Regions from separate parts of the Streptomyces sp. NPDC037083 genome, predicted to be linked through region 3. Evidence: riboswitches for the same ligand, from Rfam matches in the RefSeq annotation. Region 3 holds a riboswitch; each other region holds the start of a gene.

Region 1 (9,387 bases), on a different contig from region 3:
GCGGTCGTCTATGGCGTGTGGTCGAAGGAGCCGGCCGGTACCACGGCGCTCTTCCTGGCCTTCGGCCTGTGCATCATGATCGGCTTCTACCTGGGCTTCACTGCCCGGCGGGTCGACGCGGGCGCGCAGGACGACAAGGAGGCGGACGTCGCGGACGACGCCGGCGAGGTGGGCTTCTTCAGCCCGCACAGCTGGCAGCCGCTGTCGCTCGCCATCGGCGGCGCCCTGGCCTTCCTCGGTGTCGCGGTCGGCTGGTGGCTGCTCTACTTCTCCGTCCCGATGATCATGATCGGTCTGTGGGGCTGGGTCTTCGAGTACTACCGCGGTGAGAACCGCACCCAGTAACACGCGTGGCATGCCGCGAGAGCCCGGACACTCCGTCAGGAGGGTCCGGGCTCACGCTTTTGCCGTAGTCGGAGTCCTCCGTCCGTGTCACTCAGCGCGCCGCGGCCGACCCGGCTCCCTAGCGTGAAGCCATGAGCCACCAACCCCGCACCCGCACCGTCGTCGGCTGCACCCTGCTGGTGATCGCCCTGGTCGCGGTCGCCGGCGCCTGCGGCTCGGACGGCGACCCGCTCTCCGCGCGCCCCTACGACGCGACGGACCAGATCTCCTTCAACGGCCCCGACGGCGACGGCGAGAAGGCCGACCCGGACAAGCCGCTCGAGGTCACCGCGGAGGACGACGACCGCATCACGGACGTCACCGCCGTGGACGGCACAGGCCGCTACCTCGCGGGCGAACTCTCCGCCGACGGCAGCCGCTGGCACAGCACCGAGCCGCTGGCCGCAGGCGCCCACTACACGGTCCGCGTGAGCACCGAGGACGACGACGGCGCACCCGGCCGCCGGGTCCTCGCCTTCGACACCGGCAAACCCACCACCAGGAAGCGGCTGGCGGTCGAGTTCGGCCCCGACGCCGGCGAGTACGGCGTCGGCCAGCCCGTCACCGCCAAGCTGGACCAGCCCGTCAAGGACCCCGCCCAGCGGGCCGTCGTCGAACGGGGTCTCAAGGTCACCTCCACGCCCTTCGCGCAGGGCGGCTGGCACTGGGTGGACGACAAGGAACTCCACTACCGGCCCAAGGAGTACTGGCCCGCCCACGCCACGGTCCGCGTCCGCAGCAATCTGGACGGCATCAAGATCAGCGACCGGCTGTGGGGCGGCCCCACCAAGGACCTCAAGCTGACGATCGGCGACCGGGTCGTCGCCGTGACGGACGCCTCGTCGCACTCCATGACGGTCTTCAAGAACAACGAGGAGATCAAGCAGATCCCCGTCACCACCGGCAAGCCCGGCTTCGACACCCGCAACGGCGTCAAGGTCGTCCTGGGCAAGGAGTACTTCGTACGGATGCGCGGCACCACCGTGGGCATCGCGGAGGGCTCCTCGGAGAACTACGACCTGCCCGTCTACTACGCCACCCGCGTCACCTGGAGCGGCGAGTACGTGCACGCCGCCCCCTGGTCCGTGGGCTCCCAGGGCTCCGAGAACGTCAGCCACGGCTGCACCGGCATGAGCACGTCCAACGCCGAGTGGTTCTTCGACAACGTCCGTCAGGGCGACGTCGTCCAGGTCGTCAACAGCAACGGCCACACGATGGAGACCTTCGGCAACGGCTTCGGCGACTGGAACCTGGACTGGGCGAAATGGACCAAGGGCAGCGCACTGACCGGCGGCAAGCGCGAGACGAACCAGGACACGGCACGACTCAGCCCGGCGGCCGTGTAGACGCCGTCAGCCCTCGGGGGCGCGGGGCCGTGACCTGTGCGGCCGCGCCGCGTGGGCGCGACAGGCCACGGTGGACCCATGGGGCCGCCGTACCGCCGCGCCCTTGTTCCGCGGGCGTCACGCGCTCTGCTGAAGCCTCTTGGTCCGCATCAGGGAGGCCAGCGCCGCCGCGAACTCCACGGGCTCCACGGGCAGCGTCACGGCCGCGTCCGCCCGGCTCCAGGTGGCCAGCCACGCGTCCTGCGGCCGCCCGATGAGCAGCAGCACCGGCGGGCACTGGAACACCTCGTCCTTGAGCTGACGGCACAGCCCCATGCCTCCCATGGGCACGGCCTCCCCGTCGAGGACGACGACGTCGATGCCGCCCTTGTCGAGCTCCCGCAGCACCGCCGCAGGCGTCGCGCACTCCAGGAACTCCACCACAGGGACGTCCGGTGCGGGCCTGCGGCCGGTCGCGAGCCGTACCTGCTCCCGCGTGTTGGAGTCGTCGCTGTAGACCAGCACCGTGGCGGTCGCCTGCATGCTTCCTCCGTGACATCAGTGTCGTACGGACAGAACCGATGCCGCGGATGCTACTCCCTCGCCCACCTCGTCAACACCGCCTGGAACACGACTTCGATGGGCCATACGGGCACTCCACGGCGTGCGAACACTCCGAACGGCACCCCCCGGAGTGAGGGCGGGATAAGGGACCGACATAATGTCGGTCGTGGCGACAGCAACGACAGTAGAAACCGGGCACGCGCACCCGTCGGTCAATCGGCCGAACCTCACCAGCGTCGGAACCATCATCTGGCTGAGTTCCGAGCTGATGTTCTTCGCGGCCCTCTTCGCGATGTACTTCACCCTGCGATCGGTGACGGGTCCTGATCACTGGAAGGAAATGGCCGAGGCCCTGAACTTCCCGTTCTCGGCCACCAACACCACGATCCTGGTGCTCTCCTCCCTCACCTGTCAGCTCGGCGTGTTCGCCGCCGAGCGCGGTGACGTGAAGAAGCTGCGGATGTGGTTCATCGTCACCTTCATCATGGGTGCGATCTTCATCGGCGGTCAGATCTACGAGTACACGGAGCTGGTGAAGAAGGACGGGCTCTCGCTCTCCTCCGACCCGTACGGCTCGGTGTTCTACCTGACCACCGGCTTCCACGGCATGCACGTGACGGGCGGCCTCATCGCCTTCCTGTTCGTCCTCGGCCGCACGTACGCGGCCAAGAGGTTCACCCACGAGCAGGCGACCGCGGCCATCGTCGTGTCCTACTACTGGCACTTCGTCGATGTCGTCTGGATCGGCCTCTTCGCCACGATCTACATGATCAAGTAGCCGGGCACGCTCGCTCCCGCACATCCCAAGCATCGACGCAGAAGATCCTGACACCGGGGTAATCCGTGAAAAAGCTCTCCGCACGACGACGCCATCCGCTGGCGGCGCTCGTCGTCCTACTCCTCGCGCTGGCGGCTACTGGGGGGCTGTACGCCGCGTTCGCGCCCGCGAGCAAGGCGCAGGCAGACGACAGCGCCCAGTCCCTCACCATCGACGAGGGCAAGAAGCTCTACGCCGTCGGCTGCGCCAGCTGCCACGGCACCGGCGGTCAGGGCACCTCCGACGGTCCGAGCCTGGTCGGCGTGGGCGCCGCGGCCGTCGACTTCCAGGTCGGCACCGGCCGCATGCCGGCGGCGACCTCCCAGGGCCCGCAGGTGGTGAAGAAGAAGAACATCTACACGCAGGCCGAGATCGACCAGCTCGCCGCGTACATCTCCTCCCTGGGCTCCGGCCCGTCCGTCCCGACCGAGGCCGAGTACGGCCCGGAGGGCGCGGACATCGCCAAGGGCGGCGACCTGTTCCGCACCAACTGCGCGCAGTGCCACAACTTCACCGGCAAGGGCGGCGCCCTGACCAAGGGCAAGTTCGCTCCGACCCTCGAGGACGTGGACCCGAAGCACATCTACGAGGCCATGCAGACCGGCCCGCAGAACATGCCTTCCTTCCCCGACACCACCCTGTCGGAGCAGAACAAGAAGGACATCATCGCGTACCTGCACGCGGTCAACAGCGACGAGACGAACAACCCCGGTGGTCTGGAACTGGGCGGCCTCGGGCCGGTCAGTGAGGGCCTGTTCGCCTGGATCTTCGGTCTCGGCGCCCTGATCGCGGTCGCCGTCTGGGTCGCCGCTCGGACCGCAAAGGCCAAGAAGTCATGAGTAGCCAAGACATTCCTGAAGAGAACCTGCCCGCTGAGCAGGGCCACGCGCACGGCGCGGTAGGCGTCGCGGACGAGAAGAACCCGTTCGCGGACCCCGGTCTGCCGCCGCACGAGCACCGCGTCCAGGACATCGACGAGCGGGCCGCCAAGCGGTCCGAGCGTGCGGTCGCCTTCCTGTTCACGCTGTCGATGCTGGCCACGGTCGGCTTCATCGTCTCGTACGTGGCGATCCCCGCCGACAAGTCGATCTTCGTGTTCCCGATCGGCCACCTCAGCGCGCTGAACTTCGCGCTGGGTCTGACGCTGGGCACGGCGCTGTTCACCATCGGCGCCGGCGCGGTCCACTGGGCCCGCACCCTGATGTCGGACGTGGAGGTCGCCGACGAGCGGCACCCGATCGCCGCGAGCCCCGAGGTCCGTGCGAAGGTCCACGCGGACTTCAAGCAGGGCGCCAAGGAGTCCGCGATCGGCCGCCGCAAGCTGATCCGCAACACGATGCTCGGCGCGGTCGCCCTGGTGCCGCTCTCCGGCATCATGCTGCTGCGCGACCTCGGCCCGCTGCCCGAGGACAAGCTGCGGCACACGCTGTGGGCCAAGGGCAAGCTGCTCGTCAACATGAACACGAACGAGCCGCTGCGTCCCTCGGACGTCGCCGTCGGCTCGCTCACCTTCGCCAAGCCCGAAGGCCTGGAGGAGCACGACGAGGACTTCCAGAACGAGATCGCCAAGGCGGCCCTGATGATCGTCCGGCTGCAGCCGGACAACATCAAGGACAAGCGCGAGCTCGAGTGGTCGCACGAGGGCATCGTGGCGTACTCGAAGATCTGCACCCACGTCGGTTGCCCGATCTCCCTGTACGAGCAGCAGACGCACCACGTGCTGTGCCCCTGCCACCAGTCCACCTTCGACCTCTCCGACGGTGCCCGAGTGATCTTCGGTCCCGCCGGTCACGCCCTGCCGCAGCTGCGCATCGGTGTGAACGACGAGGGCTACCTCGAGGCGCTCGGCGACTTCGAAGAGCCCGTCGGTCCTGCTTTCTGGGAGCGCGGATGAGCACGACAGAGAACCACGGAAGCAACACGGCCCGCGAACGCGGGAAGGCTCCGGCCGGCGAGCGCATCGCCGACTGGGCCGACGGCCGGCTGGGGATCTACTCCCTCGCCAAGGCCAACATGCGCAAGATCTTCCCCGACCACTGGTCGTTCATGTTGGGCGAAGTGTGCCTGTACAGCTTCATCATCATCATCCTGACGGGTGTGTATCTGACGCTGTTCTTCCACCCGTCGATGAACGAGGTGGAGTACCACGGCAGCTACGTCCCGCTCCAGGGACAGCTGATGTCCGAGGCGTTCAGCTCGACCCTGCACATCTCCTTCGACGTGCGCGGCGGTCTGCTCATCCGGCAGATCCACCACTGGGCGGCGCTGATCTTCCTCGCCGGCATGTTCGTGCACATGATGCGCGTGTTCTTCACGGGCGCGTTCCGCAAGCCGCGTGAGGTCAACTGGCTGTTCGGCTTCCTGCTGTTCGTCCTGGGCATGTTCACCGGCTTCACCGGTTACTCGCTCCCGGACGACCTTCTCTCCGGCACCGGTGTGCGCTTCACGCAGGGCGCGATCCTGTCGATGCCGATCGTCGGCACGTACATCTCGATGTTCCTGTTCGGCGGCGAGTTCCCCGGCCACGACTTCGTGGCGCGGTTCTACTCGATCCACATCCTGCTGCTGCCGGGCATCATGCTGGGCCTGGTGGTGGGCCACCTGATCCTGGTCTTCTACCACAAGCACACGCAGTTCGCGGGCCCCGGCAAGAGCAACAAGAACGTCGTGGGCATGCCGCTGCTGCCGGTGTACATGGCCAAGGCCGGAGGCTTCTTCTTCCTGGTCTTCGGCGTGATCGCGGCCATCGCGGCCGTCGCGCAGATCAACCCGATCTGGGCCATGGGCCCCTACCGTCCGGACCAGGTGTCGACCGGCGCCCAGCCCGACTGGTACATGGGCTTCGCCGAGGGTCTGATCCGCTTCATGCCGGGCTGGGAGATCAACCTCTGGGGCCACACGCTGGTCCTGGGCGTGTTCATCCCGCTGGTCCTGTTCGGCGTGGTCCTCGCGGCGCTGGCGCTCTACCCCTTCATCGAGGCGTGGATCACCGGCGACAAGCGCGAGCACCACATCCTGGACCGCCCGCGCAACGCGCCGACCCGTACGGCGCTCGGCGTCGCCTGGGTCACGATGTACATGATCACGCTGGTCGGCGGCGGCAACGACCTGTGGGCCACGCACTTCCACCTGTCGATCAACTCGATCACCTGGTTCGTCCGGATCTTCTTCTTCGTCGGACCGGTCATCGCGTACATCGCCACCAAGCGGATCTGCCTCGGTCTGCAGCGTCGCGACAAGGACAAGGTGCTGCACGGTCGCGAGACCGGCACCATCAAGCGCCTGCCGCACGGTGAGTTCATCGAGATCCACGAGCCGCTCAGCCAGGAGCAGCTGCACACGCTCACCGCGCACGAGCAGTACGAGCCGGCCGCGATCGGCGCCACCGTCGACGAGAACGGCGTCGAGCGCAAGGTCACCGGCAAGGAGAAGCTCCGCGCGAAGATCAGCGGAGCGTACTTCGGCGAGGACCAGCAGATTCCGAAGCCCACCGTCGAGGAGTACAAGGAGATCACGAGCGGCCACGGCCACCACTGATCGCTGAGGCGTCGCCACGCCGCACAAAGGGCCCCGTCCGGTCTTCGGACGGGGCCCTTTGCCGTGCCCGTGGCTGGATAGGGTGGGGGTTCACCCTGTTCCCACGACGGACGACGACACACGCAGGAGCGGCTATGAGCGCTGTGACCCCCGCTGGAGGCGACACCGCGGCGGGCCGTTCCTGGCCCGAGGTGCTGAACGGCCTGCTCTACGGCCAGGACCAGGGCGCCGACGCCACGTTCTGGGCGCTGGACCGGATCATGCGCGGTGAGGCGACCGACGCGCAGATCGCCGGCTTCGTGGTGGCGCTGCGGGCCAAGGGCGAGACCGTCGAGGAGATCAACGGGCTCGTCCGGGCGATGTACGAGCACGCCAACCTGATCGAGGTGCCGGGGCGGACCGTCGACATCGTCGGCACCGGCGGCGACGGCGCGAAGACGGTCAACATCTCCACGATGTCGGCGATCGTCGTCGCGGGCGCGGGCGCCACGGTCGTCAAGCACGGCAACCGGGCCGCGTCCTCCGCGTCCGGCGCCTCGGACGTGCTGGAAAAGCTCGGCGTCAATCTGGAACTGACCCCGCGCCGGGTGGCCGAGGTGGCGCAGGAGGCCGGGATCACCTTCTGCTTCGCGATCAAGTTCCATCCGGCGCTGCGTCATGTGGGCGCGGCGCGCGGCCAGTTGGGCATCCGCACGGTGTTCAACGTGCTCGGCCCGCTGACGAACCCGGCCAAGGTGCGGGCCCAGGCGGTCGGGGTCGCCGACCCCCGCATGGCGCCGGTCGTCGCGGGCGTCTTCGCCGAGCGCGGCAACTCGTCCCTGGTCTTCCGGGGCGACGACGGCCTCGACGAGCTGACCACCACGGCGACCTCCCACGTGTGGGTCGTGCGCGACGGCAAGGTCGCCGAGGAGACCTTCGACCCGCGTGACGTCGGCCTGGACCTGGTCCCGGTGGAGGCCCTGCGCGGCGGCGACCCGTCGTACAACGCGGAGGTCGCCCGCCGCCTGCTGGAGGGCGAGACGGGCCCGGTCCGTGACGCCGTCCTGCTGAACTCGGCGGCCGCGCTCGTGGCGCTCGACCCGGGCGCCGGGACGCTGGCCGAGCAGCTGCGGGCCGGCATGGCCCGGGCCGCCGAGTCGATCGACTCCGGCGCGGCCAAGCGGGCCCTGGAGCGCTGGGTGGCGGCCAGCAACGCCTGACGCCGGCATGACGCGGTCCCGCCATCCGGACACGGGTTGCGGGACCGTGATCACCTCGCGTACGTTTCTGTATCAGGTCATGAGTGACAGTCATGAGGCCCCGGCCGACTGTCCGGCAACCCTCCGTCCGTGGCGGGGTGCCCCGGGTGAAGACCAGGTCGTGGACAGCAAGGTCCACGGCAAGCGCGGACCCCTCGCGAAACCAGGGGTCCTGGGTCGTTCGAGGGAGTCTCCCGTGAGCAAGCGAATGCGCTAGGGCGTAGAGCCCCGCCTCCGCATCCCCCTTTCACCTTCCTCCGTGCCGGAGCCATGTCCGCCCGCACGGCGGTTCCGCCCTGCCTTTCACGGGAGTTCCCCCATGTCCGTCTCCACCGTTGCCGCCGGCCGTACCCTTTGTGCCCCTCTGCCTGTTCTGGGCAGTGATGTCACCGTCCCGCTCGTGACGGGCGGCGAGGTCGCCTACGCGGCCCTCGACTACGCGGCCAGCGCCCCCGCCCTGCAGCGCGTCTGGGACGACGTGGCGGCCTACGCCCCGTACTACGGCAGCGTCCACCGCGGCGCCGGGTACCTCTCGCAGCTCTCCACCGACCTCTTCGAGAACGCCCGCAGGACGGTCGCCGAGTTCCTGGACTGCCGGGCCGACGACCAGCTGATCTTCACCCGCTCGACCACGGACTCCCTCAACCTGCTGGCCAGGGCCCTCCCCGCCGGCTGCCAGGTCTTCGTCTTCGAGACCGAGCACCACGCCTCGCTGCTGCCCTGGCAGAACGCCCGGGTCAGCTACCTCGACGCCCCGCGCACCCCGCGCCAGGCCGTCGAGACGCTCGAGCGGGCCCTCGCCGAGCGCGACCCCCACGGCCCGGCCCTGGTCTGCGTGACCGGCGCCTCGAACGTCACGGGCGAGCTGTGGCCGGTGCGCGAGCTGGCGGCCGCCGCCCACGCGCACGGCGCCCGGATCGTCCTGGACGCGGCACAGCTGGCCCCGCACCACGCGGTCTCCGTGCAGGAGCTCGACGTCGACTGGGTCGCCTTCTCGGGCCACAAGCTGTACGCGCCCTTCGGCTCCGGCGTCCTGGCCGGCCGCGCCGACTGGCTGGCCGAGGCCGCCCCGTACCTCGCGGGCGGCGGCGCCAGCCGCAGGGTCACCCGGCGCGAGGACGGGGGAGTGGACGTGGAGTGGCACGAGAGCGCCGCCCGCCACGAGGCCGGTTCCCCGAACGTGATCGGCGCCTACTCCATCGCCTCGGCCTGCAGGGCGCTGACGGAGGCGGGCTTCGAGAACCTGGTCGCCCGGGAGGAGCACCTGATCGCCGAGGTGCGGGCGGGCCTGGCCGACGTTCCGCAGGTCAGGATCCTGTCCCTGTTCGGCGACGACGCCCCCCGGGTGGGCGTGCTCTCGTTCGTCGTCGAGGGCTGGAACAGCTCCCACTTCGCCGCCGCCCTGTCCGCCGAGTACGGCATCGGCGTCCGCGACGGCCTGTTCTGCGCCCACCCGCTGGTCCGCACCCTCCTGGGCGGCGACCCGCACACCCAGGGCGAGTGCGGCGCTCCGGAGGCGGCC
Region 2 (9,387 bases), on a different contig from region 3:
GCGCTGGAGACGTGCGCCAGATCGATGTGGCGCCGCCGGGTCAGGTCCACGCGCGGGTTCATGGGACGGGAGTTCAGCAGATGTCCAGCAGGTTGGTCAAGAACTTCCCGGACCGGTCTTGCATTGCGGACACGGAGAACTTCTCCGCCTCTTCGGGACACGCCCACGCGGTCTGTCAGCAACGAACTCGAGGGCACGCACCCCGGGTCGGGCGTGATCGCCTGTTCCAGGTGCGTGCCCAGTGTCAGCGGACCGTGTTCTCCGGGCGTTCGATGTGCGACTGGAAGGACGTTGATGGTCGCGCGAGTCGCTGCCGCGCCCGGCCGGTCTGTCGCCGCACGTAGTTGCCGAGCCGCAGGACGCTTTCGCCGGCCTCTTGGCCGCTGTACGAACGGCACGGCGTCTTCCGCTACACCGGCACCCTCCGCTCGGTCACCTACCGCCCGGGCGCCCCCGGGACCGGACTCACCGGCGGCCGTGGCCAGACCCGGCGTGACGCGGCGGCGGCGTTCAGGTGAGCGCCGCGATGCCGGTGAGCGCGAGAAGAGTCAGCGCGGAGCGAAGAGCCGTCCCGTGTTCTGCAGGTCATACCGTGCCACGTTCGTGCCGAGCGTGATCCCCGCCTCGTCGGCCGACCTCGTGTGGATACCGGAGAAGACCCGGGCGTCGACGTTCTCGTCCGAGAGCTGCTTCCAGGCGGTGTAGGTCCGGGTCACGCCCGGCGCGGCGGGGCTGGTCAGCGCGAACGGGGCGGTACGCGGACCTGCGAGCGCCGACAGGATGGTCTGCGCGGCGCCCGCGTAGGTGTTGTGGCCGCTCGGGTAGTCCGGATGCGCCGGGGTGGTGTGCAACGGCGCCCAGCCAGGGTCGGGTTCGATGCTGCCCGTTCGGATCGCGGTCACGGGACGCCACCGTTCATAGGCGTACTTGGTGTCGGAGGTGGCGATCTGCGTGTCCACCAGCGCCACATGGAACAGCGCGATCAGCCGCGTCTGCCCGGCGATCCCCTGATGTGTACGGGAGAGGGCCACACGCAGCGGCTTGGTGTAGAGGGTGAGGGAGGAGCCGAGCCAGAAGGTGGCGGTCTCGGTCTGGTGCGCGCTGCGCACCGCGCTGTCCGCGGAGCCGTACGCCCGCACCTCCGCGAGATCGGAGGCATAGCGTTCGGAGTCCAGGGCGGGCGGCGGGGCGAGCCGGAACTGGCTCTGCGTCTTCAGCAGGAACGGCTTGGCGAGACGGTTGCCGTACTGGGCCGCCGGTGCGTAGTCGGGTGGCGTCGGCTGCCACACACCCGGCGCCGCGGGCTTGACGGAATAGGGCGCGTTGACCGAGGCGGGGTCGAGACCATCGCCCTCCCTCGACTTCAGGACGAGATCTGCCTGCTTCTCCCCCGCCGCGACGCCCCGCTCCTCCGCCGGGCCGTCGGGAATCGCCTCGAGGGTCTCCTTGAACTTCGCGTCGAGCTGCCCCGTTCGGCTCGGTGCCAGCGTCACCAGCGCGCGGTGCACAGCCCCGGCGAGCGCCGCCTCCTGATACGCACCGCGGTCGACACCGGCTGGGACGCTCTGGGTGGCCCGGGCGGCCGCGAGCCAACTGATCGCCCAGGTACGGCTGTTGGTGATCTGAGTCGACGCCCCGGCCGTCGCGACGGTCTCGGCTGTCGCGTCGTACCAGGCGAGAGCCGTGGACGTACGTCCGGCCGCCAAGGCCCGCGGAACGGCGACGGACGCGGTCAGCAGCGCCGCCGCGGCCAGGACGACGAGGGCCGGCCGGGTTCTGGTCAAACTCACGTGTTCTCCTTGGGTTGCGGTGGGGTGAGGGGGCTGGCGGGGTGGGGCACCCGCGCCAGGAATGGTCAGGTCGTCTTCTTGGGGGGGGGGGACCAGGCCGGTCGCCGGCGCGCATACCGACGGGCGGGGCGGAGTGGCGGCCCGGCACAGCAGGGACAGCAGCGGGGTCACAGCGAGCAGACCCGCGCAGACACAACAGGCCCCAGCGGGTAACAGGCCCGGGCGTGACCGCCTCCCGGCGGACCACAAGCGGCGTGCAGCTACACCGCGGGGACAGCACTGAGACAGTCGGCCACCGCGCTGCGCTGGGCCATCTGCAGGATCCCGTCACCCTTAGATGAGCGAGATCGCGAGCCGTCGAACGGCGATCAGTAACAGACCTGGTCGAACTGGTCGGCGCGGCGGCTCACCCAGAACGGGTCGAGCAGCACAGTGTGCGCGGGGCCAGTGGTTTCCATGACCGGATCAAAGCACAACGGGATAGGTGCGTCCACCACGCGTCCCGGCAAATGAGGTGCCCCTTCGCCGTGTTCGACCCTGACACTCACTGGGGTGGCGACTTAATTTTCGAGTTCGCTGCAACCGGGGGACCCCCGTCCGGCGCGCCGAGGAGTTCATCACCGTGGCCAGCGCGTTGTGGGACGGCTGGCAGGGCTTCGGCGTAGTCGCATGACGCCCGGTTTGTGATCATCTGAGGCCGAGGAGTGCGAGGGGTCGGCGAGGGGCGCGGGCGTTGCGGCGGATGCCGACCGCGATGTTCTTCACTCCGGCCGTGCAGAGGGCTCCGATGGCGAGGTTGCGCCAGGTGGCCATCGCGCGGGGCGCGTTGCCGGTCCGCAACTGGGAGGCGTCCTCGGCGGACGTGGTGCACGGCCTCGATCTTCCAGCGGTCGAGGACGAGTTCGGCGAGCTGGGCCGCGGTGGCCTGCTCGGCGGTCAGGCTGGTGACGGCGAAGACCGTCTTGACGGTGGTCTTGCCGGTCTCGCGGTCGGTGCGCCGGCGCTTGATCTGGACCGCCTGGCGGGCTCCGGGAAAGAGGAGGCTGTTCACGGTGGCGGCCTTGCTCCGGCGGATCTCCGACCGGCCATGGCCGATGCCCCGGATGCGTCCCCCCTGAAGGGGGATGTCCTTCCAGAGAAGGGAGTTGAGCTGCCGGCGGAGCTTGTTCTGGTCGCGCTTGACGGTACCGCGCAGCCCGGTCACCTTCGGTCGGCGGTCGGCGGTCGGCGGTCGGCGGTCGGCGGTCGGCGGTCGGCGGTCGGCGGTCGGCGGTCGGCGGTCGGCGAGCCAGTGTCCGACCGCCCGATCCAGCGCGTCGCCGTCGATGCGGGCCAGCGGACTCCTGACCGTCGTTTCCGAGGCAGGAGCCGCTTTGGGAGCCATGGGTCGAGGCGTATGCCGAGGCGTTCCAGGATGTGCCGTGGGGCGTCGGCGATCCACTCGCTGACTGCCGGCACAGAGGTCGCCTCCGCCCAGAACCGTGCACGCGGTCAGCGCGAGCACGGCAACCAGAGCGTGCCGTACGCCGCGTGGGTCCCGCCGGGTCGGGCACCTCAGCCAGTCGCTCCAGCAGGCGCGGGACCTCGTCGGACACGACCTCGGCCATGGTCTTCCCGGGCGCTTGGGGCTGTCGCCGCTGCTGGCCGCCAGGCCGGGCCCCGGCGGTGGAATGGCATCCGCGCCTACCTGACGGTGTTCCCCCGAGGCACCCCCGGGCCGCGCAACGGGAGAGTCTGGCTGAGGACGAGGTTGGTGGTGGTGCTCCCGAACTCGGCCAGCTCGTCGACTATCTCCTCCAGGTGGGCCATCGACGTGGCCGCCACCTTCATGATGTAGCAGTCGTCTCCGGTGGTGCGCAGGCACTCCAGGATCTCCGGGCGCTCCTCCAGCAGCCGGCGCAGCGGCTCGTGCCGGGTTCCCGGCCCCGGGTACTTGAGCCGGACCACCGCCATCACTGGGTAACCGGTCCGCTCCGGGTTCACCTCCGCGCGGTACCCCGTGATCACCTCGGCCTCCTCGAGTCGGCGCACTCGCTCCTTGGTCGCCGACGCGCTCAGGTTCACCCGCCGTGCCAGTTCGGTGAACGGGATCCGGCCGTCCCGTTGGACTTCTGTCAGGATCGCCCAGTCCGTCGCGTCGAGACTCTCGGTCATACGCCCATTTTACCGGCGGATCCACGGCTGAACCGCCTCTGAACAGGCGGGAATCCCTTCTGACGACCCATACGTCCTGCCTAGGGTTGGGCTCCGTGAAGATCGGAGTGAACGTCCCCAATTTCGGCCCGGGCACCGACCCCGGAGTGCTGCGCAGCTGGGCCCAGACCGTAGAGGGCCTGGGCTTCGACCTACTGATGATCTCGGACCACATAGCCATCACGCCCGATGTCGCCGAGCGCTATCCGGCACCCTTCTACGAGCCCTTCACCACCTTGTCCTGGCTGGCCGGCCTCACCACCCGTATCCAGCTCGGCACGACGGTCCTCATCGCTCCCTACCGGCACCCGCTGCTCACCGCCCGAATGGCGGCCAATCTGGATGAGCTGAGCGGCGGCCGGCTGGTCCTCGGCGTGGGAGTGGGCTGGGCACGGCAGGAGTTCGCCGCCCTCGACATCCCGTTCTCGCAGCGCGGACAGCTGACCGACGACCACCTGCGGGACATCCGGGCCGCCTGGAAGGACACCGCGTCCTACGGAGAGCGCCGGATCCCGGTGTGGGTCGGCGGAAACAGCGACGCGGGGCTGCGCCGGGCCGTACGACTCGGAGACGCATGGCATCCGCTGCGCCCCACCGTGCCGTGGCTGCGCGAAGCCGCGGGCAGGCTGGAGACGTACGCGGACGAGCAGCACTTGCCCGTGCCCGCCCTGGCGCCCCGCATCGCCCTGCGACTCACCAAGGAACCGGTCGACGGAGCGGGACGGCTCGCCGGTGAGGGAGCCATCGACCAGATCTTGGACGATCTCGACCAACTGCGGCTGCTGGGCGCCACGTCCGTCGTCCTCGACACCTACCCGGGCGACCCCCGCGCGACGTGTCACCCGCAGGCGGCTTGGCAGACCCTCGCCACCGTGGCCGCACACTTCTACGAGCCCGGCACCCCATCCCGCACCACGATGGAGCAGTCATGATCACACCCGACGACCACACACTCCTCCGGCAGGCCATCTCGCTCGCGGCCAAGGCACGCGCGAGCGGCAACCCGCCATTTGGATCTCTGTTGGCAGGACCGGACGGAACGGTCCTGGCCGAGGAGTACAACACCACCCTCACCGACAACGACGTCACTGCACACCCGGAACTCAAATTGGCGAGGTGGGGCGCAAGAGAGCTCGACGCGCAGACGGCGGCAGGCACCACGATGTACACCAGCTGCCAGCCGTGCGGGATGTGCGAGGCCGTCATCCAATGGGCAGGGCTGCGGCGAGTGGTGTTCGCCCTGTCCAACGAACAGCTCCTGGACATCAGGCCGGGCAGCAGCCGACTGCCCGTGCCTCAGGACGGCCCCGCGCTGCTCGACGAGGTACGGGCCGCGGTCGAGCCCTACTACCGCTGACCGCCGGGCCCGGGAGCGGAGCCCGCCACCACCTGCGGATCCTGCCCGGCACCGAGATCATCCTCGTCGCCACCGAGGAGGAGGGCCAGGAGAAGAGGCGCTGGATTCGGCTCCAACAGACCATCCCGGCGACGGCGTTGGGGATCACCGGGTCGCTGTGCGGCGTCAACCTCTCGGACCGCGACGCCGACGGGCCACTGCCGAAGGAGGATCCGGTCGTCACCGAGAACGACGGCTCCTTCGGCGCCCGGCGCATCGCCGACCCGCGCGGTCGTGGCGAGTGGCGGGGAAGGTGGAGGCGCACGGCTGGTCGCTGCGCGAGACCGTCATCGCGCTCGGCCGCCAGCGCGGGCACGTCGGCACTCCGTCCGGTCTTGCCGACAAGTTCGCCCACTTCGTGCGGCACGGCGCGCTCGGCGGTTTCAACGTCACGCCCTACCCCATCCCCGACGACCTCGACGACCTCGTCGACCTGCTCGTCCCGGAACTGCAGGAACGCGGGATCTACCGGACCGCGTACACCGGCACCACCCTGCGCGAAGACCTCGGCCTGCGCGAACCCTCACGCACCGATCCGCGCGGGACCGACGGCAGGAGGGCTGAGCACCGGGATGGCCCTTCCACTCAGGACCGAATACACATGACTGACAAGAAGCTGTCACACACGGACCGGAATGCGGGTTCGACCTACGCCCGTTCTGACTGACATGACTGTTGGAGTAGCGCTCAACGCGTCCGAGGCGCCGAACCAGGTCGACGCCACCGTACAACTGGCCCAAGAGGCAGCGGAGTTCGCTCTCACGTCGGCCTGGTTCGGGCAGACCTTCGGCGCGGACTCACCCCAGCTCGCGGCGATCGTCGGGCGGGAAGTGCCCGGACTGCAGGTCGGCACCTCCGCGATCCCCGTCTTCGGCCGCCACCCGCTGCTGGTCTCCAGCCAGGCCCAGACCGCCCAGGCCGCGACCCACGGCCGCTACCACCTCGGTCTGGCCCTGGGCACGAAACTGCTGACGGAGACCGGCTTCGGCCTGCCCTTCGAACGCCCCATCGCCCGGCTGCGAGAGTTCCTCACCGCCCTGCGGCAGTTGACCGAGACCGGCACGGCCGACTTCCGCGGTGAGCTGCTCACCGCGGCCACCCCGGTCCCGGCGCGGGTACCGGGTGCCGAGAGCGGTGTCCCCCTGCTGGTCGCCGCGATGGGGCCGCAGGCGCTGCGCGTCAGCGGTGAGCTGGCGGACGGGATCCTGCCCTACCTGGCGGGACCGCGCGCCCTGGCGGAACACATCGTGCCCGCCCTGACCGCCGCAGCCGAGGCCGCCGGCCGCCCCGCGCCCAGGATCGTGGCCCTGGTGCCCGGCGTGGTCACCGACGACGTGGACGCAGTGCGGGCCAAGGCCACCGAGAACCTCGCGTTCTACGAACAGATCCCGTCCTACGCGCGGGTCATCGAACTCTCCGGCGGCCGGCGGGCCGCCGACCTGGCCGTGATCGGCGACGAGAAGGCCGTCGAGGCCGAGGTACGCCGTTACCGCGACGCCGGCGCCACCGAGGTCGTGTTCTCGGGCACCGAGATCGCGGGTGATGCCGACCGCCGACGCACCTGGCGACTCCTCGGCGAACTGGCCCGCTGAGCACACCGGTCGAACCGACGGCCCGACCGGCCCCCTGCACCCCCTTGACGAAGGAGAGCCCATGACCACCGAGGCCACCGCGACCGACTTCCACGCCTTCACCGAGAACTGGCTGGCGTGGTATCGCGCCCAGGAGGCCCGGCTCGCCGACCCGCACGGGTTCCTGGCGATCACCGGCCTGCACTGGCTCGACGACCGGCCCCAGCGCTTTGCGGACGCGCCCGGTGCGTGGCGCACCGGCCCCGACGGGGTCGTCGTAGACCTCGACGACGGCGAGGAACTGATCGTCGACGGAACGTCGGTGCACGGTGAACACCGCTTCGGCGTGCTTCCCGAACGCGGCAGTGTCGATGCCGTCTGGGGAGACGCCGTCATCGAGGTCGCCAGGCGCGGCGGGCACGACATCGTGCGCCCCCGGCACCCGGACGCGCCGCTGCGCACGGCCTTCACCGGAACGCCCGCCTACGCCCCCGACCCGCGCTGGGCCTTGACGGGCCGATACGTCCCCTTCGACAAGCCCCGGCCGACCACCGTGGGCGCCGCGGTGGAAGGTCTTGAGCATGTCTACGACGCTCCGGGCAGGGTGGAGTTCGAGCTGTACGGGCAGCAGCTGTCGCTGACCACGTTCCCCGGCCATGGCGCGGGCCGACTGATGGTGCTGTTCACCGACGCGACCTCCGGGGTCACCACCTACGCCGCCAACCGGGCCCTGACCCTGGAGCCGCCCGCCGCCGACGGTACGGTCGTCCTGGACTTCAACCGCGCCGCGAACCTGCCGTGCGCCTACACGGACCTGGCCACCTGCCCCCTGCCCCCGGCCGAGAACCGGCTGCCGGTGGCGATCGAGGCCGGCCAGAAGATCCCCCGCGAGCGCGGCGGTTCCTGAGCTGGTCCCGGTACCTGTCCGACTGCCCTTGCAGGACGTCGCTTTGCGGCATTGACGGACGACAAGAGCCCTCCGTACGATCACGAACGGCATTGAGTGTCAGCGTCAAGCCCTGGCTCGCTGACCGGCAACCCTCCTACGCGGTGGGGTGCTCCAGGTGAAAGCCCGGCAGGATCACCGACGATCCCGCAAGCGCGTGGCCCCGTGACCGGGGCCGGAAATGTGGAGGACCGGCATGCGGCACGGTGGTGACCTCAGCGCCCGCTTCGTCGGCGCCACCGTGTTCTCCCGGCTCTCGCGTCGGCGCCACATCGACCTCAAGCGCTCGACCAGCTGCCTCTGTCAGGCCTGACGGACCCTTCCGCCGCCGGTCGCAGTCCGGCACGCGCCGGTCGTCACGGCACCCGCCTGCGGCTGACCTCCGCTCCCCCCTGATCCCTGTCTGCACAGCGGTTCCCCGCCACCGGTCTTGCACCGGCCGGGGCCGCACACCCATGCACGGTCGTGCCTCGTACGGCGCCTCCACGCCTGGTGACACGAGTAGGAGAACCCTCCGTGAACGCACTTCCGGCCTTCAGAGCCCCCCGTGCGCCCCTCGCCGCCCTGCTGACCACCAGTGTTCTGCTGACCGCCTGCGGTTCGGGCGACGACTCCAGTAGCGGAAGCAGCCGGCCGAAGTCCGGTGGCACCCTGACCTTCGCGGTGGGTTCCGACGCCGGCTGCGGGGATCCACAGCAAGTCGGCAGCAACGAGAGCATCTACTCGGTGCGCCAGACCGTGGACTCCCTGACGGACCAGGACCCCAGGACCGGCAAGATCGTGCCGTGGCTCGCCAAGAGCTGGGACATCAACGCCGACGCCACGGAGTTCACCTTCCATCTGCGCTCGGGCGTCACCTTCAGCGACGGCTCCCAACTGACCGCGCAGGTGGTCAAGGACAACTTCGACGCGGTGCCGAAGCTCGGCGCCCTCGGGGTCCTCGCCCAGGGCTATCTCAGCGGCGTCAAGAACACCACCGCGGTGGACCCGCTCACCGTCAAGGTGACCTTCAAGGAGCCCAATGCCCAGTTCCTCCAGGCGACTTCGACCCACTCGCTGGGCATCGAGTCGTCGGCGAGCGTGAAGAAGACCCCGCAGCAGAAGTGCAGCGAGGGTGTGATCGGGTCGGGGCCGTTCGTGCTCAAACAGTACGTCCAGAACCAGTCGATCGCTCTGGCCAAGCGCACCGGCTACGACTGGGGCTCCTCGCTGTGGTCCAAGAAGGGCGAGGCCTACCTGGACAAGCTGGTCTTCAAGGTCGTCCCCGAGGCGGGGGTGCGGGCCGGCAGCCTCCAGTCCGGGCAGGTGGACGCGATCAGCAGCGTCGGCAAGGCCAACGAGGCGGCGCTCGGGGGCGGTCAGGTCACCCTGCTGCGCCGGGCCAACCCCGGTGTGGTCTTCGGGCTCGGCGTCAACAACTCGCGGCCGCTGCTGAAGGATGTGAAGGTGCGTCAGGCGATCCTGGCGGCCATCGACCGCAAGCAGATCGCC
Region 3 (9,387 bases):
CCACACTGAATTGCCCCCTCCGCTTCTATCGCGGAGAGGGCAATTCGATGAACTCTCGGTAATCGCTGTTACCGACGGTTACTACCGGCGGGTACTGACCAGCGGTCAGCCACCGGCGACGGCCGGGATGATGGAGACTCCGGCGCCGTCCGGGGTCGCCGTCTGAAGGCCCTGCTCGAAGCGGACGTCGTCGTCGTTCACGTACACGTTGACGAACCGGCGCAGCTTGCCCTGGTCGTCCAGGACGCGGGCGGCGATGCCGGTGTGGTTCTTCTCCAGGTCGGAGATGACCTCGCCGAGAGTCGCCCCCTCGGCGGTGACCTCCGCCTGACCGCCGGTGTAGGTGCGCAGGATGGTGGGGATGCGGACGTTGACGCTCATGACGCGAGGCCAGCCTCTCGGAAGGAGTCCAGGTTCGGGCGGATGGTCGCGGTCAGGCCGGTGCCGGCCACCGCGTCCAGGGTCTTCAGGCCGTCGCCCGTGTTCAGGACGACGGTGGTCTTCGTCGGGTCCAGCAGCCCGTTCCCGATCAGCTTGCGCGTCACACCCACCGTCACCCCGCCGGCGGTCTCCGCGAAGATGCCCTCGGTCCGCGCCAGCAGCTTGATCGCGTCGACGATCTGCTCGTCGGTGACGTCCTCCACCGCACCGCCGGTGCGACGGGCGATGTCGAGGACGTACGGGCCGTCCGCCGGGTTGCCGATGGCCAGCGACTTGGCGATGGTGTCCGGCTTCTGGGGGCGCACGACGTCGTGCCCGGCCTTGTAGGCGACGGACACCGGGGAGCACCCCTCCGCCTGCGCACCGAAGATCTTGTACGGCCGGTCCTCGACGAGCCCGAGCTTGATCAGCTCCTGCAGACCCTTGTCGATCTTCGTGAGCTGCGAGCCGGAGGCGATCGGCACGACCAGCTGGTCGGGGATCCGCCAGCCGAGCTGCTCGCAGATCTCGTACGCCAGGGTCTTGGAACCCTCCGCGTAGTACGGCCGCAGGTTGACGTTGACGAAGCCCCAGCCCTCGCCCGCCGGGTCGCCGATGAGCTCGGAGCAGAAGCGGTTGACGTCGTCGTAGTTGCCCTCGATGCCGACGAGCTCACCGCCGTACACGGCGGCCATGACGACCTTGCCCTGCTCCAGGTCGTGCGGGATGAACACGCAGGAGCGGAAGCCGGCGCGGGCGGCGGCGGCGCCGACGGCGCCGGCCAGGTTGCCCGTGGAGGAGCAGGAGAGGGTCGTGAAGCCGAAGGCGCGGGCGGCCTCGATGGCCTGGGCGACGACCCGGTCCTTGAAGGAGTGCGTCGGGTTGCCGGAGTCGTCCTTGACGAACAGCTTTCCGGCGTCGACGCCCAGCTCACGGGCGAGGTTGTCGGCCTGGACGAGCTTGGTCCAGCCCGGGTTGATGTTCGGCTTGTCCGCCACGTCGGCCGGGACGGGCAGCAGCGGCGCGTAGCGCCAGATGTTCGCGGGTCCCGCCTCGATGCGCTTGCGGAGCTCCTCCGTCTCGTAGGAGGAGAAGTCGTACGCGATCTCGAGCGGGCCGAAACACTCCTCGCAGGCGAAGACCGGGCCGAGGGGGACGCGGTGACCGCACTCCCGGCAGCTCAGCGCCGCGGCGGGACCGAGGTCCACGGAAGAGGTCGGCGTAGAGTCGGTGGTGCTTGCAACAGTCTGCGCAGCCATGTGAGGCGAGGCCCTTTCTCCTCATCTTCCTCACGACGCATTTCGCCGTGAGACGGATTTGGCACCTTCCCGAGCCGGGAGCCTCGCGGAACGATCATCTGGTGGATCAGTGATCGCTACGAGACCGGCTGGAGGGTTGCCGGGGCTTCATCGGGCCGTATCCCTCTGCCCCTCTGGATGAGCGGTATGAAGTTGTCGACGGCGACCTCGGACATGCGATGGTCATCCGCGTTGTTCAAGACTGTAACCGAAGGCCAGGACAGTTGAGAGAGTCGTCCGAACCGCGAGATGGATCACACGGTCACCTGCCGTGCACCCGGTGTGATCACGACAGTGAGGAGCCGCGGACTGTGCTGGAAGAAGTCGAGCGCTGGCTGGCCACCCGCTCCTGGTCGGTGACCGATCGCCCGCTGCACCGGATCCTGGCCGCGAAACGCGCCACGAACCAGACGGTGTCCGTCGTCCTGCCCGCCCTCAACGAGGAGGAGACGGTCGGCGAGATCGTCGCCGTCATCCGTCACGACCTCATGCACCAGGTCCCGCTCGTCGACGAGATCGTCGTCGTCGACTCGGGATCGACCGACCGCACGTCCGAGGTCGCCGCCGCGGCGGGCGCGCGGGTCGTCCACCGGGACGACATCCTGCCGCGCATACCCGCCGTGCCGGGCAAGGGCGAGGTCCTGTGGCGCTCCCTGCTGGTCACCAGCGGGGACATCGTCTGTTTCATCGACGCCGACCTGAAGGAGTTCTCCTCCGACTTCGTCTCGGGGATCGTCGGACCGCTGCTCACCGACCCGGACGTGGACCTGGTCAAGGGCATGTACGACCGTCCGCTGGGCGGTGCGGCCGGACAGGGCGGACGGGTCACCGAGCTGATGGCCCGCCCCCTGCTCAACATGCACTGGCCGCAGCTGGCCGGATTCGTGCAGCCGCTCGGCGGCGAGTACGCGGCCCGCCGCAGCCTGCTGGAACAGCTGCCCTTCCCCGTCGGCTACGGCGTGGAGCTCGGCATGCTGGTCGACGCCCTGCACCTGGTGGGCCTCGACGCGCTCGCCCAGGTCGACGTCGGGGTGCGCAAGCACCGCCACCAGGACGGCCAGGCCCTGGGCCGGATGGCGGCGGCGATCTACCGCACCGCTCAGCTCCGGCTGGCCCGCGGGCACATGATCCGTCCGGCCCTCACCCAGTTCGAGCGCAGCCCGGACGGCTTCGAGCCGCGTACCTACTCCGTGGACACCGAGGAACGCCCGCCGATGACGGAGATCACGGAGTACGCGACCCGCAAGGTGGCCTGAAGCCCGCGACGGGCCCGGGCCGGCGAGGCGGTCCGGGCCTACGTCGTGGGTCGGCGATCCCGGAAAATGGCGCGGGGGCGTCCCCGTGCGAACGTTTGGGCGTTTCGAGGCCGGGCTAGGTTGAGGCGTATGGCTACCACGCACGAAACGGTCGCTCGGGGCACTGCTCAGGTACTGGTCGCGTCCAACCGCGGCCCGGTCTCCTACGAGCTGCGCGAGGACGGCTCGCTGCACGCGAAACGCGGCGGCGGCGGGCTGGTCTCCGGTCTGTCCGCCATCGGCCCCGAATCGGGCGCCCTCTGGGTGTGCTCGGCGCTCTCCGACGGCGACCGCGAGGCGGTCTCGCGCGGGGTCGGCGAGGAGGGCGTGCGCATGCTGCCCATCCCGGCCGACGTGCACGCCGACGCCTACAACGGCATCGCCAACTCGGTGCTCTGGTTCGTCCACCACCTGCTGTACCAGACCCCGCTGGAACCGGCCTTCGACGCGGAGTTCCGCCGTCAGTGGGCGGCGTACGAGGAGTACAACCGGGCCTTCGCCCAGGCGCTGGCGCAGGAGGCGGCGGACGGCGCCGCCGTCCTCGTCCAGGACTACCACCTGTGCCTGGTCCCCGGGATGCTCCGGGCGCTCCGCCCCGACCTGCGCATCGGCCACTTCTCGCACACGCCGTGGGCGCCGGTGGACTACTTCGGCCTGCTGCCCGACGACATCCGCGAACAGCTGCTGACGGGCATGCTCGGCGCGGACCGCCTGGGCTTCCTCACCCGCCGCTGGGCGGACGCGTTCACCGCCTGCTGCAGCGAGTTCGTCGGCGGCCTGGGCAGGACGCGGGTGGGCGTGCACGGCTTGGGCGCCGACGCGGAGTTCCTGCGGGAGCGCTCGCACCGGCCGGACGTCGACGAGCGGATGACGGCCCTGCGCGAGGAGATCGGCGAGGGCCGCAGGACGATCGTCCGCGTCGACCGCACCGAACTGTCCAAGAACATCGTGCGCGGCCTGCTGGCCTACCGGCAGCTGCTCGACGACCACCCGGAGTGGCGCGAACGGGTGGTCCACGTGGCCTTCGCCTACCCCTCCCGCCAGGACCTGGCCGTCTACCGGGACTACATGACGGAGGTCCAGCGTGTGACGGAGGAGATCAACTCCGCCTACGGCACGCCCGGCTGGACCCCGGTCCTGCTGAACCTCAAGGACGACTTCGCCCGCTCCCTGGCCGCCTACCGGCTGGCCGACGTGGCTCTGGTCAACCCGATCCGCGACGGCATGAACCTGGTCGCCAAGGAGGTCCCGGTCGTCTCCGACGAGGGCTGCGCGCTGGTGCTGTCCCGGGAGGCCGGGGCGTACTGGGAGCTGCGCGACGATGCGATCGTCGTCAACCCGTACGACGTCCTGGAGACCGCGCGCGCCCTGCACGAGGGGCTGGTCATGAAGCCGGAGGAGCGGACCGAACGCACCAAGCGGCTGTCCGCCGCGGCGACCGCGCTGCCCCCGGCCCAGTGGTTCCTCGACCAGCTGAACGCCCTGCGCGAGCCTCAGCCCAGCTGAGCGGCGAGCTTGCGCAACAGCTCCACGACCCCGGCCGGTCCGTCCACGACGAGGTCGGCGCGCTCCGCCAGCTCGCCGACCTCCGTGCTGCCGCTGCACACCAGCAGGCCGGGGACGCCGTCGGCGCGCAGCTTCTCCACGGCGGCGAAGGCCGGGAGGTCGCCGAGGTCGTCGCCGGCGTAGAGGACGGACCCGGCGCCGGTCTCGCGGACGTGCTCGAGCAGGGCCACGCCCTTGTCCATGCCCGGTGGGCGCAGTTCCAGGACCATGCGGCCGGGTTCCACGATCAGGCCGTGCCGGGTCGCGAGGTCGGTGAGGGGGGCGCGCAGGGCGTCGAAGGCGGCCTGGGGGTCGTCGGCGCGGCGGGTGTGGACGGCGACCGCCCGGCCGCCCTTCTCCTCGATCCACACCCCCGGCCGGTTCCCGGCCGCCGCCAGGACCTGCGGGAGCTCGGCGCGGACGGCGGCCACCCCCGGGTGCGGGGCGGGGGCGCTGAGGGCGCCGGTGCGGGCGTCCCAGCGTTCGGCGCCGTAGTGGCCGAGGACGGCGAGGTGCGCCAGTCCGTCGACCCCTGCGAACCCGCCGTGGCGCACGGCGACCTCGGCGGGCCGCCCGGTGACGACGGCCACCGCGGCGACCTTCGGCGCGAGGGCCGCGAGCGCGGGGACGGCGTCGGGGTGCGCCCGGGCGTCCTCGGGGTTCTCGACGATCGGGGCGAGGGTGCCGTCGAAGTCGAGGGCGACGAGGGCGGTCGACGGCCGCCCGAGGATCGCGTCGAGTGCGGCGCGGCCCGCCGCCGTGACGGGGACGGGGAGGGGTCCGGGTGCCGTGGAGTGCGTCTCGTGGTGCGTCTCTTGGGTGCCCATACGGCGACCATAGCCAACGGGCGGTCCGGCTACCGCTCCGCCCGCCGTGCCTCACGCACTCTGCGCAGCCTGTTCACCGTGACCGGGTCGTGGGCCAGCGCCCGGGGGTCGTCGAGCAGGGCGTTGAGGAGCTGGTAGTAGCGGACCGGCGACAGGTCCAGTTCCTCGCGTATCGCCCGTTCCTTCGCGCCGGGTCCGGGGAACCCGCGTCGCTCCAGGGCGAGGACGCCCCGCTCCCGCGCCCCCAGCCCGTCCGCTTCCGCTCGCCGCTCCATGCCCGCACGGTAGCGCCCGCCACCGACATCCGGCTCATTCGCCGGAGGCGCTCTCCAGTGCCACGGCCTTGGTCTCCAGGTCGCCCAGCACGTCGGCCGGGCTGCCGTTCGCGGCCACGGCCCGGCCGATGCGCTTCTTGATCTCCGCGCTGACGTTCGCCCAGGAGGTCCGTCCGACGGGGTAGCTCTCGGAGAGCGGGAGCTCCTGCAGGAACGGCTGGAGGTCGGCGTCCTGCTCGGCCGCGCCCATCACCAGGGAGGCGGAGTTGGTGACCGGCAGCAGGTCGTACTCGCGGGAGAAGTCGAGCACGTTCTCCTCGCTGTAGACGAAGTCGAGGAAGTCGCCGATCTGCTCGCCGTGACCGTTCTGCTTGAAGGCCGTCATCCAGTCGGCGACGCCCAGGGAGGTCTTGCTGGGGCCGTCGAGGCCGGGCATCGGCACCATGCCGAACTTCACGCCCTTGCTCTCGGCCGTCTTCATCAGCGAGGGGTGCCCGTTGAGCATGCCCACGTCGCCGGCGGCGAACGCGGCGAAGGCGGCGGCCCGGTTCAGCTTGCCGGGCGCGGTGGGCCCCGTGAGGCCCTTGCCGACCAGCTCGTCCTTCAGCCAGGTGAAGGTGTCGACGTTCTGGACGGAGTCGAGGCTGTAGCTGCTGACGGTCTGGGTGTAGCCGCCCCCGCCGCTGAGCAGCCACTGCAGGGTCTCGGCCTGCGCCTCCTCGGGGCCGAGGGGCAGCGCGTACGGGTACTTCACGCCGTCGGCCTTGAGCGCCTTCGCGTCCTTGGCGAGTTCGGCCCAGGTGGTCGGCGGGGTGAGGCCGGCCTTCTCGAACAGGGTCTTGTTGTAGAACAGCAGCCTGGTGGAGGAGGCGAACGGCATGCCGTACTGCACGCCGCGCACCTTGCCCGCGTCGGCGAGCCGGGGCACGAAGTCGGCCTCGACGGGGATGGAGACCACGTCGCCGACCTTGTAGAGCTGGTCGGCGGCCGCGTAGTCGGAGTACGCGCCGATCTGCGCCATGTCGGGGGCGTCGCCCGCGTCGACCAGCGCCTTGACCTTGGCGTCGACGTCGTTCCAGGAGTACACGGTCACGTCGACGGTGACGCCCGGGTGGTCCTTCTCGTACGCCTCGACGAGCTTGTCCCAGTACTTCTTCGAGCTGTTGGCGCTGCTGTCGCCGTAGTCGGCGGCGACGAGTCTCAGGGTGACGTCGTCGGAGCCTGCGGTCAGTCCGCAGCCGGCGAGGACCGCCGACATCCCGAGGGCCGACACCCCCGCGATGGTTCCCGCGATGGTTCCTGACTTCCGTGCCCGCCGCTGCACCGCACTGCTCCCAACTGATTGCTCATACCAATGGACCGTTATTCGGATTAAGGTCTACACCACCCATGTGGACTAGACCTCTTTCGGGCCAGCGAGGCGGCACGCTACCCCAAGAGCCGCGAGTGGACTAGACCTCTTGTGGGTCGTGGGGCCACACTGTCCCCGTGAGACATGTCATCGCCCTCGACGTGGGCGGCACCGGGATGAAGGCCGCCCTCGTCGGCGCGGACGGCGCCCTGCTGCACCGGGCCCGCCGGGCCACCGGCCGCGAGCGCGGCCCGGACGCCGTGGTCGCCGCCATCCTCGGCTTCGCCGCCGACCTGCGCGAACACGGCGTCGAGCAGTTCGGCGAGCCCGCCGCCGCAGCCGGCGTCGCCGTCCCCGGCATCGTCGACGAGGCGAACGGCGTCGCCGTCTACGCGGCCAACCTGGGCTGGCGGGACGTACCCCTGCGCACGCTGCTCGCCGAGCGCCTCGGCACCCCCGTCGCCCTCGGCCACGACGTACGCACCGGCGGCCTCGCCGAGGGCCGGATCGGCGCGGGCCGGGGCACGGACCGCTTCCTGTTCGTGGCCCTGGGCACCGGCATCGCGGGCGCGATCGGCGTCGACGGCCGGGTGGAGGCGGGCGCGCACGGCTTCGCGGGCGAGATCGGCCACATCGTCGTGCGCCCCGACGGGACCCCGTGCCCCTGCGGCCAGCGCGGCTGCCTGGAGCGGTTCGCGTCCGCCTCGGCGGTGAGCCAGGCATGGGCGGCGGCCTGCGGAGACCCGGACGCGGACGCCGCGGACTGCGCGAAGGCCGTCGCGTCCGACGACCCGGACGCCGTACGGGTCTGGCAGACGGCCGTGGACGCCCTCGCCGACGGCCTGGTCACCGCGCTGACCCTGCTGGACCCGCGCATGCTCGTCATCGGTGGCGGGCTCGCGGAGGCCGGGGAAACCTTGTTCACACCCCTGCGGGAAGCAGTCCGGCAACGGGTGACCTTCCAGCGACTGCCGGAGATCGTCCCGGCGGCCCTGGGCGACAGCGCCGGATGTCTGGGAGCGGGCCTCCTGGCCTGGGATCTCCTCGACTCCACCGACGGTACGGAGGTAACACCCTGATGGCCACCCCCCTAGGGGCGCGGGGCACCGCGCGACCAGCCACGACGCACCCGCGGCCTACGCCCGGCGCACGGAGGCAGGTACTCACCGGCGCCCGGGTGGTGCTCCCCACCGGCACGGTGACCGACGGCCGCGTGGCGATCGAGGGCACCCGGATCGTGGCCGACGCCCCCCAGGGAACCCCCGTCGACGTCACCGGCCACTGGCTCGTGCCCGGCTTCGTCGACCTGCACAACCACGGCGGCGGCGGAGCCTCCTTCTCCGGCACGGCGGAGGACGTCCAAAAGGCCGTCCACACCCACCGCCTGCACGGCACGACCACCCTCGTCGCCTCGACCGTCACCGACGACATGGACCTCCTCGTCCGCCAGGCCGGCCTGCTGAGCGAGCTGGCCGAGCAGGGCGACCTGGCCGGCATCCACTTCGAGGGCCCGTTCATCTCGCCGTGCCGCAAGGGCGCGCACTCCGAGACGCTGCTGCGCCACCCGGACCCGGCCGAGGTGCGCAAGCTGATCGACGCGGCGCGCGGCCGGGCCAGGATGCTCACCCTGGCGCCGGAGCTGCCCGGCGGCCTGGACTCCGTACGCCTCCTCGCCGAACACGGCGTGATCGCCGCCGTGGGCCACACGGACGCCACCTACGAGCAGACGGTTCAGGCCATCGAGGCCGGAGCCACCGTCGCCACCCACCTTTTCAACGCGATGCCGCCCCTCGGCCACCGCGCCCCCGGCCCGATCGCCGCCCTCCTGGAGGACGAGCGGGTGACGGTCGAGCTCATCAACGACGGCACGCACCTGCACCCGGCCGCCCTGGAGCTGGCGTTCCGTCACGCCGGCCCGGGGCGTGTCGCGTTCATCACCGACGCCATGGACGCCGCCGGCATCGGCGACGGCCACTACCTGCTCGGCCCGCTGGAGGTCGAGGTCAGCGAGGGCGTGGCCCGCCTCGTGGAGGGCGGCTCGATCGCCGGCTCCACCCTCACCCTGGACCGCGCCTTCCAGCGGGCCGTGACGATCGACCGGATCCCGGTCGAGGACGTGGTCGCCGCCCTGTCCGCCAACCCGGCCCGCCTGCTGGGCATGGACGACCGCATCGGCTCCCTGGAACCCGGCAAGGACGCCGACCTCGTCCTGCTGGACGAGAACTTCGACCTCAAGGGCGTGATGCGCAAGGGGGACTGGGTGGTGCGTCCCCAACTGGCCTGAAACGTCCGCCCGTACGGGAACGGTGGCCGACCCGAGGGCTGGGCCGGCCACCGTCTCTTTGGCATGATCAGGCCTCCGGAACCGCGAGGGCT

What was found. A riboswitch is a leader RNA that binds a small molecule or an ion and turns the genes downstream of it on or off. The one in region 3 is predicted to bind S-adenosylmethionine.
Region 1: linked by a shared signal. The riboswitch ahead of ACZ7DE_RS21760 (aminotransferase class V-fold PLP-dependent enzyme) and the one ahead of thrC (threonine synthase) in region 3 are both predicted to bind S-adenosylmethionine.
Region 2: linked by a shared signal. The riboswitch ahead of ACZ7DE_RS32205 (putative leader peptide) and the one ahead of thrC (threonine synthase) in region 3 are both predicted to bind S-adenosylmethionine.

The regions. Positions count from the first base shown of each region.
Region 1 covers NZ_JBVJSQ010000007.1:446,767-456,153, reverse strand. The annotation lists gene ACZ7DE_RS21800 (cytochrome c oxidase subunit 4) at 1-345, shown strand, start outside; gene ACZ7DE_RS21795 (L,D-transpeptidase) at 477-1,730, shown strand; gene ACZ7DE_RS21790 (response regulator) at 1,848-2,252, opposite strand; gene ctaE (aa3-type cytochrome oxidase subunit III) at 2,431-3,051, shown strand; gene qcrC (cytochrome bc1 complex diheme cytochrome c subunit) at 3,117-3,929, shown strand; gene qcrA (cytochrome bc1 complex Rieske iron-sulfur subunit) at 3,926-4,984, shown strand; gene qcrB (cytochrome bc1 complex cytochrome b subunit) at 4,981-6,627, shown strand; gene trpD (anthranilate phosphoribosyltransferase) at 6,762-7,826, shown strand; SAM riboswitch class IV at 7,902-8,018, shown strand; gene ACZ7DE_RS21760 (aminotransferase class V-fold PLP-dependent enzyme) at 8,185-9,387, shown strand, end outside.
Region 2 covers NZ_JBVJSQ010000014.1:184,165-193,551, reverse strand. The annotation lists gene ACZ7DE_RS32245 (vanadium-dependent haloperoxidase) at 549-1,790, opposite strand; gene ACZ7DE_RS32240 (hypothetical protein) at 2,335-3,174, opposite strand; gene ACZ7DE_RS32235 (Lrp/AsnC family transcriptional regulator) at 3,474-3,944, opposite strand; gene ACZ7DE_RS32230 (TIGR03619 family F420-dependent LLM class oxidoreductase) at 4,040-4,915, shown strand; gene ACZ7DE_RS32225 (nucleoside deaminase) at 4,912-5,340, shown strand; gene ACZ7DE_RS32220 (hypothetical protein) at 5,633-6,046, shown strand; gene ACZ7DE_RS32215 (LLM class F420-dependent oxidoreductase) at 6,048-6,971, shown strand; gene ACZ7DE_RS32210 (DUF1684 domain-containing protein) at 7,033-7,857, shown strand; SAM riboswitch class IV at 7,946-8,058, shown strand; gene ACZ7DE_RS32205 (putative leader peptide) at 8,093-8,209, shown strand; gene ACZ7DE_RS32200 (ABC transporter substrate-binding protein) at 8,413-9,387, shown strand, end outside.
Region 3 covers NZ_JBVJSQ010000005.1:446,447-455,833, forward strand. The annotation lists gene ACZ7DE_RS16805 (MoaD/ThiS family protein) at 106-381, opposite strand; gene thrC (threonine synthase) at 378-1,679, opposite strand; SAM riboswitch class I at 1,698-1,863, opposite strand; gene ACZ7DE_RS16815 (glucosyl-3-phosphoglycerate synthase) at 2,030-2,974, shown strand; gene ACZ7DE_RS16820 (alpha,alpha-trehalose-phosphate synthase (UDP-forming)) at 3,104-4,519, shown strand; gene otsB (trehalose-phosphatase) at 4,507-5,385, opposite strand; gene ACZ7DE_RS16830 (DUF3263 domain-containing protein) at 5,415-5,660, opposite strand; gene ACZ7DE_RS16835 (ABC transporter substrate-binding protein) at 5,695-6,984, opposite strand; gene ACZ7DE_RS16840 (ROK family protein) at 7,149-8,090, shown strand; gene nagA (N-acetylglucosamine-6-phosphate deacetylase) at 8,090-9,295, shown strand.